Regions from separate parts of the Paenibacillus sp. FSL H7-0716 genome, predicted to be linked through region 1. Evidence: riboswitches for the same ligand, from Rfam matches in the RefSeq annotation. Region 1 holds a riboswitch; each other region holds the start of a gene.
What was found. Region 1 has a riboswitch for cyclic di-GMP ahead of MHH60_RS03355 (thiamine pyrophosphate-binding protein). Riboswitches for the same ligand answer to the same signal wherever they lie in the genome.
Positions count from the first base shown of each region.

Region 2: linked by a shared signal. The riboswitch ahead of MHH60_RS21780 (DUF6612 family protein) and the one ahead of MHH60_RS03355 (thiamine pyrophosphate-binding protein) in region 1 are both predicted to bind cyclic di-GMP.
Region 3: linked by a shared signal. The riboswitch ahead of MHH60_RS28325 (response regulator transcription factor) and the one ahead of MHH60_RS03355 (thiamine pyrophosphate-binding protein) in region 1 are both predicted to bind cyclic di-GMP.
Region 4: linked by a shared signal. The riboswitch ahead of MHH60_RS07350 (NPCBM/NEW2 domain-containing protein) and the one ahead of MHH60_RS03355 (thiamine pyrophosphate-binding protein) in region 1 are both predicted to bind cyclic di-GMP.

Region 1 covers NZ_JBBODA010000002.1:97,960-102,955, reverse strand. Annotated here, with positions in the region: gene MHH60_RS03360 (carboxymuconolactone decarboxylase family protein) at 121-489, opposite strand; gene MHH60_RS03355 (thiamine pyrophosphate-binding protein) at 500-2,140, opposite strand; cyclic di-GMP riboswitch class I at 2,296-2,392, opposite strand; gene MHH60_RS03350 (methyl-accepting chemotaxis protein) at 2,567-3,817, opposite strand; gene MHH60_RS03345 (helix-turn-helix transcriptional regulator) at 3,939-4,895, opposite strand.
Region 2 covers NZ_JBBODA010000019.1:90,554-95,549, reverse strand. Annotated here, with positions in the region: gene MHH60_RS21785 (NADH-dependent flavin oxidoreductase) at 45-1,208, opposite strand; gene MHH60_RS21780 (DUF6612 family protein) at 1,321-2,175, opposite strand; cyclic di-GMP riboswitch class I at 2,293-2,384, opposite strand; gene MHH60_RS21775 (RNA polymerase sigma factor) at 2,589-3,107, shown strand; gene MHH60_RS21770 (DUF4179 domain-containing protein) at 3,091-4,704, shown strand; gene MHH60_RS21765 (Cof-type HAD-IIB family hydrolase) at 4,830-4,996, opposite strand, start outside.
Region 3 covers NZ_JBBODA010000037.1:21,857-26,852, reverse strand. Annotated here, with positions in the region: gene MHH60_RS28340 (histidine kinase) at 1-2,001, shown strand, start outside; gene MHH60_RS28335 (sigma-70 family RNA polymerase sigma factor) at 2,080-2,586, shown strand; gene MHH60_RS28330 (alpha/beta fold hydrolase) at 2,631-3,440, shown strand; cyclic di-GMP riboswitch class I at 3,517-3,604, shown strand; gene MHH60_RS28325 (response regulator transcription factor) at 3,701-4,378, shown strand; gene MHH60_RS28320 (hypothetical protein) at 4,544-4,738, shown strand; gene MHH60_RS28315 (hypothetical protein) at 4,725-4,996, shown strand, end outside.
Region 4 covers NZ_JBBODA010000004.1:169,122-174,117, reverse strand. Annotated here, with positions in the region: gene MHH60_RS07350 (NPCBM/NEW2 domain-containing protein) at 1-1,875, opposite strand, end outside; cyclic di-GMP riboswitch class I at 2,134-2,220, opposite strand; gene MHH60_RS07345 (hypothetical protein) at 2,378-2,944, opposite strand; gene MHH60_RS07340 (EAL domain-containing protein) at 3,060-3,908, opposite strand; gene MHH60_RS07335 (Crp/Fnr family transcriptional regulator) at 4,099-4,782, opposite strand; gene MHH60_RS07330 (leucine-rich repeat domain-containing protein) at 4,918-4,996, shown strand, end outside.

The DNA of each region.
Region 1 (4,996 bases):
AAAGTCAAAATTCGACACTATACAGCAAGTAATGGGATATTCCGACTCTATTATAGGCATATTTTTCAAGTGTATGCAATAATAAAGTCGAATTTTGTATATTGTTGTCGAACTGTTGGGTTATTGGATTTCTTCTATGGTTGCAAGCAGGATATTAAAAGCTGTGATGATTCTAGGTGCCCCTATAACGGGTACTAAGTGTAATAGAATACCTTTAAGCTGTTCTACGGTGACTCCAACACGAAGGGCCATGACATAATGAACACCCAGCTGTTCGAATTGACCCATTGAAATTAAAGATGAAATGACTGCGATTTCCTTCCAGTCAGGGGCTATAGTATTACGTTGAAAAATATCGCCATAGGCATTCCCCATAATAAATTCAGCCAAATCAGGGAAGTGGTCTTTAATTGGAGCTAGTGCTTTTGCGCCATAGTCTCCTGATAGATTCGCGAAGTGGTTGAGACCACTGTTGATATTTTCCTTCATGGTTAGCCTCCTAGTTTAGGTTCAAAGTACGGTGTGCAGTCGGAGGGACTTCATCACGGTCTGTTAGTAGTTCAATAACGGCAACATGGTTTAGAGCTACCGCATCTTTAATTGCAGCTGTGAATTCATCCGCTGTCTCACACTTGTAGCCTTTAGCACCTAGAGATTCAGCGAATTTCACGGCGTCCATTGGTACTTCATATAGAGTTCCATCGATACGACCTGTGGTTTTCTCCATACCCTTAAGAGCCATATCTAGTTGCTTATTATTGACCACGATAAAGATGACAGGGATATCTTTGCAGACAGCGGTGTTAATCTCAGCGCCGAGCATCATGAAACAACCATCACCTGTAATGCAGAGGACCGTTTCTTCAGGAGCTGCAACTTTTGCACCAATAGCCATACCGATCGAATTACCCATGCAAGCAAAATAAGCATCAAAAACAAAGCTGCCCGGTTTCTTAACCTTGTACCATTTTGCAGCGTGGAATCCATGACTTCCATCATCAACGAAAATTGAATTATTATAAGGAATCAAATCACTTAAAGTGCTCATTACCGAAGCAAGGGAAAGATTCTTGAGGGTTGAAAGCTCTTCTGAATAATCAGCATCGGCCAAAGCATCACGTTTGGTGATTGTGCTTGGGTCAATATGATTTAGGCAGTGCACCAAATTATCGCGCAGGTCCCCAGTGACCGGGATCGTTTTGGACAATAGTATTTTTCCGACAAAGGTTGGATCAATATCAAATTGAATTAAAGTTGCTGGATGATTCTCCCGTTTAAGATTACAGATGGTCATATCACTTAAACGTGATCCAAGCACTATAAATAAATCGCTTTTATTTAATAAATCGTCCCCGTGGGTCGAACCGCCAACGCCAATAGGACCATGATAGAGTGGGTGATCCCAGACTATAGCCCCTTTTCCACCAGGAGAGGTTACTACAGGAATATTAAAAGTTTCTGCGAGTTGAACAAGCTCTTTATGTGCTCCGGAGCGGTTAATTCCTTTACCCGCAATAATCAAAGGATTCTTAGCAGCTTGAATAGCATCGATGACTCTATCGATATTAGCTTGACTAATTAGAGACTCTCTTTCTGGGATTACTATATTGCATTCTTCCAATACTTCAGTTTGTACATCAAAAGGAATACAAAGATGAACAGGACCACGTTTGGTCAGGGCCACAGAAATCGCATGATTAAAAATAGTACCAAAGTGATCCCCACGTTCAACCAATTTACTGAACAAGGTGGCAGGTCTGAACATATCAGCTAAATCAGCCAGAAAAGAAGTGGAGTCCTGACATTGAGGAATTCCAAGCTCTGTAATGGATTGGTGGCCAGTAATAAATAGGACAGGTAGGTTGTTAGCTTTCGCATGTGCTGCTGCTGTAAGCAGGTTAGTTCCCCCAGGACCCGAAGTACCAAATGCTACGCCTAGGTTACCTGTTTTCAGCGCATATCCTGCTGCTTCGAATCCGGAGCTTGCTTCGTGTCTGCCGGGAATAAATTCAATACCGTAATCCACCATCTTTAGAACTATTGGACAAATCGATTTGCCAATGATCCCAAAAGAATGGGTGACTCCAAGGTTACGTAGTGCTTCCGCCATGTAATCTGCGACTGTCTTCAAAAGAAACACCTCACAAGTTTTTTGATATATATTAGTTATTAATCTATCGCATAGATACGATAGATCAATATACTCAAAAAGTAAAAACCTGTGCTCTATAGTAAGCACAGGTTGGTGGCATAAGGCGCCGCTAAGACTGAACAATAGTTCAGCCGTCCTGGTTCCTCTGCAACCTGGCAATCATGGCCTCAAACGAAAAAATGAGGCTGTAGATCCATGGTTTTGCGTCATCCTCTTTCGAGGATTTTGCCAATATTAATTTATAGTTGATAAGAATAATTTTCCTTTACAATATATTCCTCATTAATTTTTGTCAACATAATCCGCTAAAAAAACTCGAAATTTGACGAAAGTCTTGTCCAAGAGATGAAGTTTTGCCTCGCGAAAAAAACTGCCACCTAAGACTCAGCTTAGGTGGCAGTTGATAGTTTTGAACTAGAATTTAAAGATATGAATGGTTTTTTGCAGATTAAATACGGCCTGGGTCATTTTTTCCGTTTCTTCTGCAACAGATTGCAGGGCATTAATCTGTTCATTCATAGCCGCCGATACCTCTTCTGTGCCAGCAGCGGTTTCTTCGGTGATTGCTGAGATATTCTCGATTGCACTGGAAATTTTCAAGGCACTTTCTAGCATAAGATCACTCTCCGCAGAGAATGAAGAGATTTGCTCGGTAATGTACTGCACGCTTTGTACAATTTGTGCGAAAATATGGGCAGTTTGTGTGATCATTTCGTTCTGAACCTGCACGACCTCTTCATTGATGGCGATATTATCGATGGCTTGTTTAATATCTGACTCAATGCTGCGGACCAAACCGAATACTTCTTTTGTGGATGCCGTAGATTCCTCAGCAAGCTTGCGAACCTCTTGAGCTACAACGGCAAAACCCCGACCATGCTCTCCGGCACGAGCAGCTTCGATGGAGGCATTCAGTGACAGCAGGTTGGTCTGCTCAGCGATCTCTGTGATGGTCTTGGTGATCATCGTAATCCCGCGGGCATTTTGTGAAAGAGCTTCAATAGTATCAGCCACTTTTTGTGTAGCCTCTATGTTTTTACGCATGCCTTCAGCCTGTGTATCTACGGATTGGCGCCCTTGCTCAACAAGTTCTAAGGTATGTATTGAACGTCTGTTCATTTCTTTGGTGGAGTTCGTATAATTGGATACTTTGGTCTCAATGTCTTTAATGGATTCTGTCATATCAGCGATATCCGTAGATATTTCATTTGCACCAAGAGCGAGCTCAGTAGAGGAAGAGGCTACTTGTGCCATGACAATTTTCAGGTTCTGGTTCTTATCTTCGATTCCGCGGCTTGCATCCATAACTTGACGGGTGATCTGTGATGCATCGGTCAGAATCTTCTTGAGCTTATCAATCATTGTGTTAAAGGAGCGGCTTACGTCACCCATTGAACCGTTTTCGTCCGCTCTGCTAGTGAAATCCCCCTTCGAAATACTGTGAGATACATTAGCAATATCATCAAAAGAAGATGTAAGCGTTCTCTCCACGAAGCGAGCAACAGGTAAAGTCAGACCTGCAAGAACAACTACTAGTATAATTCCTACGAGAAATTGACCTAGAATCATTAACGTAACTAAGACAGGAATAGCAAACAGTGCGGCAACGAGGTAACATCCGGCAACAATTCTTTGTTTTAACGGAAGTTTGTGCATCCAGCTCATTGGTAAAATGTCCCCCTTATTAAATTTTATGTAATGGTGTTATTATAGGGGATTTATAGGTCATTGGTCTATAGAGAAGTGTCATAAATCTTCTTTAAGTAGTAGATATTTAGAATTCATGTCAAAATTCCTCATATATTGTGGAAATTGTTTTAATAGCAGACTTTACCATCCCTACTAGTTCGGTAGGAGCTAAAACAATAACTGAAGGAGAGAAAGAGAGTACGATACGACAGGCAGATTCTATAGTATTAAACTCGGCCTCTACGTTCATCCACCCAGTTTTAGCAGAGGGTTCTACTAAAGTTATAGTTACATATCTTTCACGTTGTAATTCTTTAAGAATAGACTCATTCACCTTTAATTTCACTACATATTTTGGCAGTGCTGCTTTAAAAGCTAAAGTCGATTGTTCCCAGTAGCTTTTTAAATCAAAAACCTCAGGTCTGACAAATGATTCATTAGTTGCTTCAGCTTGTATTAATCTTGACACGCGAAAAGTCCGCATTTCACCCTCGGTTCGTGCCACTACATACCAAACTCCACGTTTTGCGACTAACCCGAGAGGTTCAATGAAACGCTCCTTCATCTCGTCGTTCCGTGGGTAAGTGATCTTCACTTTATGGTCTTCCCAAACAGCTTCCTGCAGGATAGATAGAAACGGGTACGTCTCGTCGGAAGGGTGCCAGCTGGCACCATCAATATGAATGCGCTGGCTCAGGTAACTGGCTGGATTATTCGGCCTGGATGGGGAAGCAGCCTCCAGCTTAAGCACGGCAGAAGAGAAGTCGTTTTGTATACCCAGATCTTTTAAAATCGAGGAGTCTGCGGACAACAGCAGAGTAGCAATCTCTGAGGGCTTCATACCCGTTAACGAGGTTCGGTAACCTTCTGTGAGCATCCAACCCCCTTCGCGTCCCCGTTCGGCAAGAATCGGTATTCCTGCTGTACATAAGGCTTCCATATCTCTAAACACAGTTCGTTCAGACACTTCTAAGGTCTGGGCTAGCTCACGGGACGTCATCTTTCCACGATTTTGCAGCAAAAGTAAGATGGATAACAAACGATCGGCTCTCATTAAGTGAACACTCCTCCTCCTAATAAATGTTAGCTAGTTCTTAATAAATTATTATATTATATATGTCAGTTGATGTCATATTAAAGAATTATACTTATATA
Region 2 (4,996 bases), on a different contig from region 1:
ACCGCGGAACGTTATAGATTTAGCGCTCAAAACTGTGTTTGGGTTTAGCGTAAACGATCAGGCATCATTAATTTAAGGAATTCTAGAATACCATTCTCTACTACGAGTTCTTCTCTATCTTGATCAGCAAGTACTCTTCTGATGATATCTTCTTTACCCTCCAGCACTTTACTTGTCCAATGAGGATCAATGATAAGAGATCGTCCTACTGCTACTAATTCAGCATTTGTCAACGTTTCCTCTGCGTCCTGTTTGGTACGGATATCTCCTACCCCAATTAAAGGTACACGTCCATTGATTTTCTCATGTACATATTGCAGGATTGATTTTTCTTTAAAATCTTCTGATGCAGAAACTTTCTTAAAATCCCCTAATGAAATATGCAGATAATCCAGCTTTTTATCAGCTAATTTATCAATAAGATAAAGGGTGTCTGTGATTTTAATGCCAGGCTCTTCATATTCTTCTGGAGAAAAACGATAACCGACAATAAAATCCTTAACCTTTGAATTGTCAACGACAGCAATAACTGCATCCACTAATTGGTTAATGAAATTAAATCTTTTCTCTAAGCTTCCGCCCCATTGATCTTCACGACGGTTGGAGTGTGGAGAGAAGAATTGTTGGATTAAATATGTGTTTGCTCCATGAATTTCTACCCCATCGAATCCAGCTTGAATAGCACGTTGAGTCGCTTTTTTAAAATCCTCAATTACACCGAAAATTTCATCTTCTGTTAATGCTCTTGGAATTTCTGCATTCGGACGTTCGGCAGCAATGGCGCTGGAGGAAACGGGTTGTACGCCACGCAATATTTTTGAATCTGTCATTCTTCCTGCATGGAATAATTGTAAAATAGCTTTTGTTCCATTTCGTTTAATAGTAGATGCTAATCGGCTAAGGCTAGGAATAAATTCATCGGAGGAAACACTAAGTTCACCTTCCCATCCTTTTCCACCCTCTTGTACATTTGCTGCCGCAGTGATGACCGCACCTACTTCGCCCGTTCTTAGCGAATAGTATTTCAATTCATCTTGTGTTACTACACCGTCATAAAAGCTCATTCGTGTGGTCATTGGAGCCATAACCACTCGGTTTTTTAGTGTCAGTCCTCTGCGAAAAGTTAATGCTGTGTCTAGTGCTATCATCTTTTTCCCAACTTTCATTAAATTATATTTAAACAGAATATTATATACATGCGCATACATATAAATTACAGCAATGATTTATTCTTGTCAACTAATAAAGAACTGCTGTTGAATACAGCAAAAAGCGCTGTTCAGCGGAACAGCGCTTTTTGCTCGATATGAATCGTCTTTATTATTCTAGTTCAGCCGGTTTTACAATGGCTGTACCTTTATTATTCTTGGAATATTTAGCTTCGATTTTCGTGGTGTATGTATCTTTTGCTCCATCACTTACCAACACATAACTCAGATCGACTGTCAGCTTTTCTGTTTGCCAGGTCTTAGTATTGACGAATAATTTCCACGTTACACTTTTGGGTTGAACTGTCTCACCATCCCAGAGGTTCTCCTGGTCATAGAGTTTGATTATCCCCTTAGCTGCTGTCGGATCGGTTACCGTGAATTGTAAGACCGTTTGTGCGCCAGCAGTGCTGACTTTCATGGATTTTTTATAACTTTTTACCGAATCAAGCATTGAAACAGGATCGTATTGGCCTTTAGAGTAAAAGGACTCCCATTCCGTTTTCTCCAGTCCAAGCCAATACTGTGCATCAGGATCGATCGGCTCCCCGTCATCGTCGTAACCTGAAGAATCGTCTTCAGATTCATCGATAAGCTCACTTCCATCTACAAGATAGTAAAACTCCTTATCGTTAGCATACAAGCTGTAAGATGTTTCTAAAAGACTGCTAGCGACAGTGCCTGCTGCGGCAAAATTCGGCAGACGGCTGATATCCAGCTTCAGAGTGTTGGTGTTGCTGACACGCACCCCGCCGCTTTGAATATCCTGTTTTTTGGTCACATCCAGATGGAAATTCTTTATTGCTTTGGAGGCTGCTGTTACTTTGCTGATCATTTGATCCGCAGTTACTGCTGATGTTGTAGCTGCAGACACGACTCCAGGATTAGACATCCATCCGATCGTTCCGGACAGCAATAAAGCACCTACTGCCAAACTAGTACCTATTGTTTTGAAAAAACTGTTCATGTACTTCCCCTTTCGGCCCCTTGCGATAATGTAACGCCGTATAGGTCGAAATAATAAAAGAGCTCAAAATAGACTACATATTCTTAGAGCAATCCTTTATGCTTCATAAGACATCCCTATGGCGGCCTGGCGATCATTTCCTTCTGTCGAAAGGCTTTAGACCCATGGCTTTGTGTCATCATCTTTCGATGATTTTACCTTTAACGCGGACATTCAATTAGTTTTAATTAGATTACGGACGCATGTCCCACCGCTAATTTTATCATGGTTATAATTACCTGTAAACGACTTATCTTCCATTCGAATTCGCTATGATACTCAGAAGAAATACTACAATCAAAATGAAAAATGAACGATTACATACGCTTATAAGTCTTATTAATGAGAACAGCAAAGACAGGGGGTGCAGCAAAATGAGTGACCGGGAAATTTTCGAGCTCTATAAAGAACAAGTATATTATTTTTGTTACTACTTAATGAAAAATCAGGCAGATGCGGAGGATATTTCCCAAGAGGTATTTGTAAAAGTTATCTTAGCGGATAAGTCGAAGGTAAGAAACTTGAAATCTTGGATTTTACGAATTGCTTCAAATGAGTGCAACAGTGTGATCAAAAGGCGTAAGAAGGGGTGGATGAAAGAAGTACGTAATTATTTACTATCCAGGTCTGAGGAATCAAACCCTGTAGAAAAACGTTTGGATCGACAAGAAACTAAAAAAGAATTACAAGGGTTATACAGTCAGCTTCCCGACAAAATCAGAATGGTAGTAGTCCTTCGTTTTATCAACGAATTGACTGTACCCGAGATCTCTAAAGTTATGAGCATACCCGAAGGAACTGTAAAATCCAGACTGAACAAGGGACTTAAAATACTAAATAGAATGGGTGGAACCCAACTAAAGGAGCTGAATAGTAATGAGTCTCTATCTTGAAAAAGATAAACATATTCCCCGACCGGATTATGATTTGATGTGGACTGCCATAGAACAAGAAGCATATAAACGTCAAAGAAATCTGTATGCCTCCCAGAATACTCCTAGGTCTAATAAAAAGGTTGTTCCTATCAGTATTGTCTTCTCTTGCCTCTTACTTGTAGCCATTCCTGTATTCGCTAGTATGACGATTAATTGGGATAAAATTGGTGGTCGAAGTGTGAGCAATGCATTAAATAACGGCATCGGTCAACAGTATAATCTTCAAACTTCCAGTTCAGGAGTAACAATGAATTTGAACGGTGTTGTAACTGATGGAGAAAAAATGAAAATGCTGTTATCACTTGATACTAACTCTGATCTATCCCAATATACTGGATTTGCTACAGAGGAAAACCTCATGACTAGTGAATCCGGTGCCAAGGCAAAGGTATACGGTTATTTAGAATACGATCCTGAAAGCCAGAAACTCATTGGAGTATATGAGACACCTGATACATTAAAGGATGATAAAAAGGACTACAGGTTTGAAGCTCGGAATCTCATTTTTTACCGTGATCGGAATATTCCCTTACAATCTAATCATAAAGCAGGGGAAACTATCGATACTGGAGTTAAGCAATATCCAAGCATTCAAATCGAATCCGTTCGACATGTTTCCAATCAAACCATTATCCGTTACAAAGTCGCTGCATCACCATCTGACTTAGGACGGGGTAACCCCCATTTGGTAGTTAGTACTGGTGGTCAAGAGAATGAAGCAATTCCAACCATCATGCCTAACGAAGGATCGGATTTATTTATTGAACAGGTTTTCAATATAACTGAATCAGATTGGAAGGAAGCTAGTCTTCATTTTAGTTACATTGAAGAAGCGAAACGATTTTCAGGTACGTGGAAGTTCGATTTTAAAGCAGATGGACAAAAAGCAAGTGAGGCGATTTACACTAAGAAACTGTATAACAATCCTGAATTTCAAGAAAAGACCGGTATAACCTTAGATCAGCTAGTCGTTACCCCTTTGGATATCCAAATTCTAATAGATGAAAATGATTCTCTTAAAAAAGGAATTGTCCACTATAATACCGCTCAGTTGGTTATAGGTGATCAAACAATCACTGGGGGTTGGAATTTGAAGGGAGATCATTCCGAAAGCTACCAGCATTTATTTCAATTCGAATCTCCGGAATGGTATAACGACTGGTCCGATGTTCCAATGAAACTTATATTAAAGGATGCTGTCATTGAGAAACGTGATACTACTAAGAATTGGATCACTATAAACAAACCTAAAGAAGAAAAGCAGTTCACTTCACTTGATGTCGATGGGTTAAAAATTGAATTCACTTACTATACTGAGGGGGAAAATTTGATTGTCGAATCAACATCCAAATCTTCTGGCTTCAAAAGCGTTAACCAAACTACGTTACGGATTAATGGCAAAGAAGTTGTGCCAGAAATTACACCTAAGGGCATGATATCTACAGGAACTAATATTGATAGCTACAAAGATATCCCTTTCGACGAAAAAATCGAACTGAACCCTGGTATCTATAAATATAGCGATCCTAGCCGGAACGAGGAAATTAAACTTTAATACAGGAAGTTAATCTAAGGGCGGATTATTTTTAATAGAATCAATTCTGTTTATGTATCTCTTTTATTTCCTTCACAACAAAAAAAGCATAGAACGGACTCAAGTCCGCTTTATGCTTTCCATTATTAAGATAAACAATATTTAACCAGCGCATCTCGCACACCATGCTCGTTGTTAGACCCCGTTACAGCATTCGCTGCCGCTTTGACCTCAACCGGAGAATTATCCATCGCAACACCCATACCCGCGTATGTAAGCATAGAAATATCATTAAAATAATTACCGATCGAAA
Region 3 (4,996 bases), on a different contig from region 1:
CGCAATCGAAAGGAGGCCCGATTTCCGACACGTCTTGAGGATATCAAATATTTGCTGAATCATGGGATCAGCGTCATTACAACGATCAATGTATATGAATTAGAAGGTGCGACAGAACTGGCGCAAAAGTGGACCGGTGTCGTAGTGGAGGAGACAGTCCCCACAGATACGTTGGAATTTGCCGATGAGATTCGATTGATTGATGTATCGCCGGAAACCATTTTAAAGCGTTTGGAAGAGGGACACGTGAACAGTGACTCCACACCCTTATTATTTAAACGAAGCAATATCGGGAAATTGAGAGAACTGGCTTTGCGGCTTGTGGCTGAAGACGTCAACGATTCGTTGGAAAAATACCGCGAAGAACAGGGGTTAATCGGGCCGTCCGGAGCGGCGGAACGTATCCTTGTATCGGCGCAATATCATTGGAACGGATCGATTCATATCCGCCGCGGTCAACAAATTGCCAAACGATTGGGCGGAGATTTGCTTATCGTTAGCTTTGTTCCTCCGAAAAAAACGCTATCGAGAGAAGCAGCCACTTTTAAACGTTCCATTATTAAGCTTGTAGAAAAAATAGGAGCGAAGTTTGAAGAACTTCCATTGCCACACAGATGGCTGCTCCCCCGCACTTTAGTGCACTACGCAGCCCAGCATGGGGTGACGAGAATTGTACTCGGTCATTCCAAGCAAAGCCGATGGCAGGAGCTGTGGAGGGGATCGATTGCAAATGGCATTCTCAAAAAAACGAAAAAGACGGATATCTATTTCGTTGCGGATCGTGCTGAAAAGGAAGGGGAGCGGATATTACCGACCAAGATGCAGGCGACAAATCGCTCGGAGGATCATTACCGCAGGCTTAGCGATCAGGAAGTGGAGAAAAAAATGGGGGAACTGCGAAGAGGACGTTTTAAGGTCCTCATTGGCGCTGCACCCGGTGTCGGGAAAACGTATACGATGCTCCGCGAAGGGAATGACCTGCTGAAAAAAAGAATTGATGTCGTAATTGGGCTTCTGGAAACGCATGGCCGAAAAGATACGATGGCGCAAGTCGGTTCGCTGCAAACAATTCCTCGGGCTAAATTCGAATACCGAGGTACGAGCTTGGAAGATCTGGATGTCCAAGCAATCGTTCGCCGCAATCCGGAAGTGGTGCTTGTGGATGAACTGGCGCATACGAATGTGCCCGGCAGTAAGAACAAAAAAAGGTATGAAGATATTGTTGAAATTTTGAATGCAGGCGTTTCCGTTATTTCAACGATGAATGTACAGCATTTGGAAAGTCTGAACGATGCTGTTGAGCAGATCACCGGAGTCCGTGTCCGGGAAACCATCCCGGACAGCGTTTTGGGCATGGCCGATGAGGTTGAACTTATTGATGTTGCTCCGAAATCGCTACAGCAACGAATGAGAGAAGGGAAGATTTACGCGCTGGATAAAGTGGATCAGGCGCTAGGCAACTTTTTTAAAACGGGTAATTTGATTGCTCTGCGTGAATTGGCTCTTCGGGAAATCGCCGATGATGTGGACGAAAGATTGGAAGCTTGGGAAAGAAACGATTCGCTTCGCGGACCGTGGAGAAGGCGGGAGACCGTTTTCGTCGGAGTAACAACCAGTTCCAACGCCGAGCGATTAATCAGGCGAGGGTTTCGAATCGCTTATCGTTTAAAGGCTGACTGGGTTGTAACGTATGTTCACGATCATGCTGTGGTTGCTGATGAGTTGAAAAAGCGCATCAAAGTGTTGGAAGACTTGACAGCGCGGTTGGGCGGCAGGTTCATAATGCTGTTTGCCCGGAATCGGAGGCAAATTCCATATATGTTGCTGAACAAAGCTAACGATATTCAAAGTACACAAATAATTATCGGACAATCCAAGCGGATCTTGTGGGAAAAAATATGGAAACCACCAGTGATTAGGCCGATTTTGCGTCATGGGCGTCATATGGATGTGTTGATCGTGGCCGATTTTGATCCTCTCATTCAACTGGAAGAAACGTAGCGTTCTATATGTTATCTGAGGTTTGCCTTAATCAAAACGAAGGATTACGCAATAGGTACTTTTGGGGAGGAGTGAGATGTGTATTCACTCGAAGGACGACTTGTTATACTAGCTAGCGGCGGAAATCTTAATGCATTTGTGGAATTGGTTAACATGTACAAAGATAAAATATATGACGTGGCTTCTCGTATGTTAAAAAGTGGGCATGATGCGGAAGAGGTTGTGGCCGAAACTTTTATTCTTGTGTATCAAAATCTCAATAATGTCGATCTTTGTAATCATCTAAAAATCTGGATATTTAAGGTTGCTATGAATTCATGCTTGCAACGACTGCGGAAGCAGAAAGAAGCTTGGACACAGACGGAAGCAGCTTGTGAAACAGGATGCTTAACAGGCACACAGCAACAAGTGAATCAAGCCATTGATGCTTTACCAGAAAAACATAGGATGGTTGTTATTCTTTTTTATTGTCACCGCTTTTCACTGGGAGATGTAAGTAAAATATTAAATATGGATGTTGGAACGATCAAAACATATTTGCGCTATTGTCGAGAGTTTATCAGTGAAAGAGTAACCTATCATTGAGGATCTTGATAGATAAGGAGTTGGGAATATTGCCACTCTGGAATGTGAACGGGACTTCACTGTACTTTGAAGTTTATGGTAGAGGAACTCCCCTTATTTTTATTCATGGTTTTGGATTAACTCACGAGATGTTTGGGCCTCAGATAGAATTTTTCAAGAGATCATGTAAAATTGTACTTGTTGATCTAAGGGGAAACGGACAATCGGGGAAATTAATGGTTCCTAATGATAGCATCATTGAAACCCAATGTGAAGATCTCAGCATACTGCTTGCTTATTTGGGTATTAAACGAGCTGTACTCGTTGGCGTTTCGTATGGCGGTGTATTGGCCCAAAAATTCTCGCAATTATTTCCGGATCAAGTAAGTGCAATCATCATATCTGATAGCTTTAGTAAAAATGTCATGACAACCATTCCGGGAAAAATGTTATATGCGATAACTGCCGTCGGTTGGCTATCCTACTACTTGCCTGGTGAATTCTTTATACGCTCACTTAAGATTATGTATTACAGGTGGGACTTGGCTTACCGTGCGATAAGAAAAGGGATTCTGGAAAAAAGATCCAGAGAATTGCATAAACAGAGGATAGCTGTCAGTAGGATTGACTATACCCATTTTCTTCCCCTGATTGAAGTGCCCGTGTTGTGTATTGTAGGAGCAAATACACTTACAGGAGTTAGGCATATGAAGGAGACCGCGAAGTTGCTTGCTAATGTACGCTTTGAAGTTATTGAGGACTCTTATGATCCTAGCAATTTGTGTCAGCCACAACGATTTAATGAGAGTGTCCAACACTTTTTAGAGGAAAATCATTTAATAGAAACTAACGGGCTGATCCAAAGGTACTCTTAAGGACGAAAGTTTTGAGTATCCATACGAATTCAAATTCATATTTATGTGTAGCAGGATAAATCGTCGACTAAATTCATACTGGAAGAGGCAAAGCTGACCGAAAGGCAGTGACGCAAAGCCACGGATCTTCTCACTGTTCAAGTGATGACCGCCGGGTTACCCAATTTGCCAAACACGGCCTATGGGGTCGTGTTTTTGTTATTTGGAGGATTGGAGGGGAATAAGATATCCAAGCAGAATTTCATTCGAAATTGTCTACGATGGCTGGTAAAGCGAATATAAAAGTTGTGCTAGCTGACAACGACAGGGAATGGTGCCGTCGCTTTACTGGTTTGCTCGCAAAAGCGACGGATATTCATCTCATTAACATTTCCGTTACAAAAGAAGAGGCGCTGCGAGCTAGTTTACAGTTGGACGTGGATGTTGTGGTGGTGAATACAACACTTGGGTCGTCCGGGCACGATGGGCTAGATGCTTCCAAGGACATTCTTGCAAAAAAAGATATTCCAATTATTATCGTGGCCTCAAGTACAGACCCCGAAGTTGTTGTCGAAGCAATAACAGTCGGAGCGGTAAACTTTATAAGTAAAACCTATACGGGCGACATCATCATCGCAATTCGGGAAGCGTATCACCGTAGCTCCTCGTTACATCCGATAGCATCGAAGGTACTTCGCGAGGAACTCACCCGGTTGAAGCGTAAGGAACTTTGCTGTAAGCTGACCGTGACTGAAAAGGAAGTGCTGCAATTAATCGCTTGGGGCCATTCCAAATCCAAGTTGATTCAGTTGATGGGTATTTCACCTAATACAATGAAGACGCATGTTCGTCATATTAGTAGAAAGCTCGGTACGAAATCCATTAAAGAAGCAGCAGTAAAGGCAAAACGACTTGGACTAGAGAAACACTCGGACAATAAGGAGCACGATACCCGGTGACGATTTTCGATTTATTTCGACAAGGTTCTAAAGCATTAGGGTGACTAAAAAATCATCCTGCCGGATGGTATCGAAAATTGATAAAATTAGGTATAAGGTGGGATAGGAATTGATAGAAATGGCCCACTATGAATAGGAGGGATTTGTGGCAAAAGCAACTAAAAGATGAAGCATGGGATAGTTGTCTGTCATGTGGAGAACGGGACAAGTCCAATGTGGTTCTTGATTCTCATTCGCCGTTTGGGTTGTCCCAAAATGATGGATGAAAGGATGATCGACATGTGTCGAAAAGAAACGGAGTGTGGATTATGTCTGGATAGTCGGATAGGAAACGGGGGAGCGGCTTATGTTGTTAGCTGAACAGATAACCCCTTATGAAAAAGTTGAGAATTGGTTGATCGCGTACACGGATTGGAAAGCACGGCTGGAATATGCACAAACAGAGCTTACACACATTCCGGGATTGACAAAAGCGCTGCATGAAGTGGCGATATATGGCTGCGGCAAACCTAATGACACGTTGCTTCGCACAGTCATTCACCGTTTGGAAATCACCGAATATGAAATACCGTTTCTTCAATCCAGGATCGGATTGATAGAATATGCTTTCTCGGCTCT
Region 4 (4,996 bases), on a different contig from region 1:
AGGAATCTTCTCTAAACCTTCGAAGCGGAGCAGTGGGGCTTTCCCTTGTTCCTCTGCTGTATATGGATTGACGATATACACTGTACCGCCCTTAGTCACTTCATGTGCATAATAACTATTCGTAGCAAATTCAGGAACGGTTATAATGTTCTTACCTGGACGCAATTGCACACCTCTAGCCCAAACATTCCAAGCGGCCTCTTGTTGAGAAAAGACTAAAGAAGGTAGCTTATCGTTAGAAGCTGCGTCCACATAAACGTTGATCGTATCTCCAGGCATTGCAACGAGACCTGTAGGCTGGTTGTTCGTACCAAAACCAATTCTCAGGTTTTCCTGCGCATGCTTTTTCATATCTCCACGTTGTTCCGCCTCAATGATGGTACCTTCGATTTGAACCTCGCCATTAACCAGCTTCTTAGCTAGTTCCAATGAATCTTTAAGGATTGGATAGAGCGGATGTACTTTTGCCGCTTCCTCCAATTCATTGATTTTTGCAACGTTATTATAAGCAGACACAACCGCACTCATCGTTCCATCTGTGAAAATACCATTTACAGCTTCGCTTACTTTATCTTCTGTATAAAATCTAAATTCAGCCGCAAAAGGTCTGTTAATATTAGCTTTTGTGAACTTAAATTTTAATCTTTTAAACTTCGTCGGTTCGAATTTAAATTCCAGAAAATCATTGGTACTAATCGCGGTTCCGCTAGATACCAGTTGGAAGGTCTCTCCTTTACTCGTCTCTGATGCATAGATTTCAAAAGCCTCTGGGAATCCTTTGCGATTATCTCTAGCTAAAAAAGCTACTCTGTCCAGCACTTCCGCTTGCGCTAGTTCAAACACAACTTCATTCGTGAAGCTTGCATCATTGTTTTTGTTCGTTTCCCAATGCGTAGTGGGCTGGTCATCCAGCATATATTCAGGCTTCGTACCTGGGTAGCTTCCACCGTTCACCGTTACTTTTGATACGTTTGCATTTGGCATTCTATACGCTTGGCTATAGGCATTTTCATAGGCTGTACCATACCCTTTTAGCTTCGAAACCTTGGCTGCCGTTGCCTCTACCTGATGGTTCTCCAAAAGGATCTTTGCATTCTCTATCTCTTCTTTAAACTGCGTATACAGTGGATGTGCCTGCACTTCATTCTCTAAAGCTGTTAATTTCTCTGTCGTATTAAAGGCAGCACTAACTTGGCTCAGGGTATCATCTGTAAATAAATTTTTCATTTTAGCAGAGAGACTATCCTCTTTATAAAAAGAAAACTCAGCCGCACTCGCCCAATCTTGGTTCGCTTTTTTGAAGACAAATTTAAGTCTCTTAAAAACCGTAGGTGCGAACTGAATCTCCACTACATCACCGGTTGAGCCTGTATATTCTCCAGAAGACACGAGCGTAAAATCACCCGCATCGGTAGTGGAGCCATAGATATCAAATTCTTGAGCAAAACCTTTACCTTTAGCACCGGATTGCCTAGCCGCGTATACCATTCTATTTAATTCAGTGGACTCATTGAAAACAAACACAACCTCATTCGTAAACGTTGAACTATTCGGTTTGCCAGTCTCCCAATGCGTGCTCATATCCCCATCCATAGCCTTAGCTATAGGCGAGCCTGAGTAGTTGCCACCGTTATTTGTGATGGATTTAATATTTGCTGGATTCATTCTAAAAACCTCATTATAGGCATTTAGAGCATCCTTGCCGTACAGCTCAAACGGAATAACCGAAGCGTTGCTTAATAAGTTGACCTTACTTTGTGCCACTGTTGTTGTTACATTTACCTTGCTTACCTCACTTGCTAAAGCATAACCTGCCTCACTTGAAAAACTGGCCAACATGGCTGCCGATGTAGCGATCGCAATCATTTTCTTCATCACTTCTTACCCCCAGATGTCATATGAATCTCTCCAGTGCCCAAAAATGGGCACAAAAAAAACTACCCCAAAAGAGTAGCTTGATTGCGTATAAAGTCGCCTAAAAATTAAGACTTAATTTTTATTAAACCTTAACAAGCATAAACACCTGTGGCGTCCTTATAAGGACGGTAAGCGTTTAAGCGAGAAATATAAGATATTAAGTATAGGTGTATAACGTATACTTTCTTATATTTTAACAAAAAGCGTTACACACTCTTTGGCAGCTGGCTGACAATAGTTATGATAACCTTAGTCCCTTTAGCTTTGCGTCCCTACATTTCCATAGGTTTGCCTATGAAGTTTCGAATACATTCAAAGAGTAACATAAGCCTAGATCTGATCGCATGATTAATTGGTATGAAATGAGTATAGGTAATTGCAATTAGTTTTTCTTAGGTGATAGATATTATTTATTGACTATCCCGGAAGAGAAGGGCATCCTTTAGGACTGTAGGTCTACTTAACTCCCCGATCCAAACAAGCGCCGGAACCAATTCCATACATCGCCCGTGACGGGAATTAATCCGAAACCATGTTCGCCAACTGCGATTACACCATATGCCCATTGTCCGATAGCTATGGCACCCCCAGCGATCCTGCCTATCGCTATCGCACCAAACGCCGTATCCCCTATGGCGATGGCCCCCAACGCTTTTTCCGCGATTGCGATCGCTCCTACAGCCACCCCTGCTATCGCAATGGCTCCCACTGCGAAGCCAAGCCAGCTAAGTGCTATCGCTCCAAGGGCTAACCACATTCCTAGTGATATTGCTCCTAAGGATAGTACGCCCACGCTTATCGCACCTATGGAAATCAAGCCTACAGCTACATCTCCAATAGCGATTAATCCAACGGCTGTCTTCACACGGGGTTTACCTCCACGACCATACGCTTGACCTGAGTATCGCCCTAGATTACTGCGAATACTGATGACCGGAAAGGAGGGAGAAGGCCATTGATAATCAATCTCTCGTCCATCAAAGCCCCTAGAATCTGCCCAGCGCGTTACAAATTGATGCCATTTCATATCCATCCCGTCCCCCTTTTCAATTACCTAAATTGTACATCCCATTGAATTATCTGTAATCGGACTCTGACCTGAAATTCATCTCATCCTCTGGACGGATATATACTCATTAGGATTACTGTTTGGGAATAGGATCAGGCTTTCCAAATAAATATCCCTGAAACAACTGATAACCACTCTGCTTAAGCCATTCAAAGTCCTCTCTAAACTCCACCCCTTCTGCTAAAGGAACGGATTGGATTTCTAAAGCTTTTTCTAAAAATTGTTTAGCTATTTTCTGTTTGTTCAGATCGCTGGACACACCCTGAACATATTTCATATCCAGCTTCATGTAATGGGGTTTAAGCTCCAATAACATCTCGATCGTGCTGAAGCCCTCACCAACATCATCTAAAGCGTATTCAAATCCCCGATCCTTGTAATATGTCAAAATAGCTTTCAAATGAGCGAGATCATCCACTTTCTCCGTCTCAACAACTTCAAAGACAAAAAGAGAGGGATCGACGCCTAATTGATTGGCCAGTTCAACGGTTGATCTTAAGCAGAACTCTGGAGCGTAGATCGACGTTGGGATAAAATTAATAAACGTTTTTTTATTTAAGGGTGCAGCATATTTTACAGCGGTCATTCTACATAACCTGTCTAAAGCATATAAACGCCCACGATTCCGTGCCGCCGCAAAGATCTCATTAGGATAGATAAGGGATCCGTCTTCTTTTTTAAATCTGGATAGGATCTCGTATGCAAAAATCTCTTCCCTTACGTTCACAATCGGTTGGAAGTAACAAGTAACAAGACCCTTAGTGATAACCTCATCAATCCACTCCATATCAAGTACAGTGGGTAATTCGGATAGAGGTCTCCATGTTTGGTCATCTATACGGAATTCAACCTGCTCCGATTCCATATGGTCATTACAGAAATCTAGGAAATCCCGCACCCCAGCCTCCTTAATTGTAATCACATTTCCTTCCACCTTATGTATCGTATAACTTCTACTCAAATGATGAATAACCTCAGGTAAAACCCTAAGATTAAGCTCACCATGAGCCTTGATTTGAAAATTCAGCTCTCTTACTACACAATGATTACAAGCCACATTCATAACCCCTTTAATAATCGATTCTCTGAAAAAGATCCCGGAACTGTTCATCTCAATCGAAATCCGTATACTCCAGTAAATATACCGGGTCTAACACGGTGATCTGCTGATGTTGAATCTCAATAATCTTTTGCTCTTGCAGATCTTTAAGCACAAGGGTAGCCGTCTCCCGCAAAGTTCCGATCATATCCGCGATCTGCTGATGGGTCAATCGAAGATCAATCCGCTGTTTGCCTTGCTCCTCTACTCCAAATCTTTGATATAGTCTTTTCAGCGTAAATATCGTACGCGCTCTCGCATCATGAAATTTCATTTCATGTAATAACCGATTCGATAAAAATAAACGGTCCATTTGCAGCAGCATCAATTGCTCCTTAATCAACGGGTAATCGGCAAGCATCTGCTTAAAAGGCCCATGTTTAATCTCAAATAATACAGTTTCATTCATAGCCACCGCAGACAGCACTCTTATATTGGAGGGATGGATCACTTCCAGATCGCCAAAGAAATCGCCTTTTCCAAAAAGATCTACGGTATGCTCTTTCCCTTTCGTAGTAGCGTACACCCTTATAATCCCCGAATAGATAATGTAGGCATGATCCCCCGGATCTGATTCTCCAAACACCAGGGTCCCCTTAGAATATGCCTTATAAGTGAATAATCCTGAGACCGCCTCGATCTTCTCCGAGGGTAAACCCTGAAAAAAGCGAATGCCAGTCCAAAAAGAAGCTTCCATCTCATTATTCCTTTCTAACACATTCCATAGTTTTGTATGCCAACATACTGATAATAAATCATCACCCTGTTATATTCTATCGTAACGTTGTTACATAGGCTTGATGCCATTACGAATTACAAAGGAGATCCATTCATGAAATATAATTTTGACGGAAAAGGACTTATTGAAACGCCAGATGTCGTGTTTGAGAGCAATCCGCTACTAGAACTGA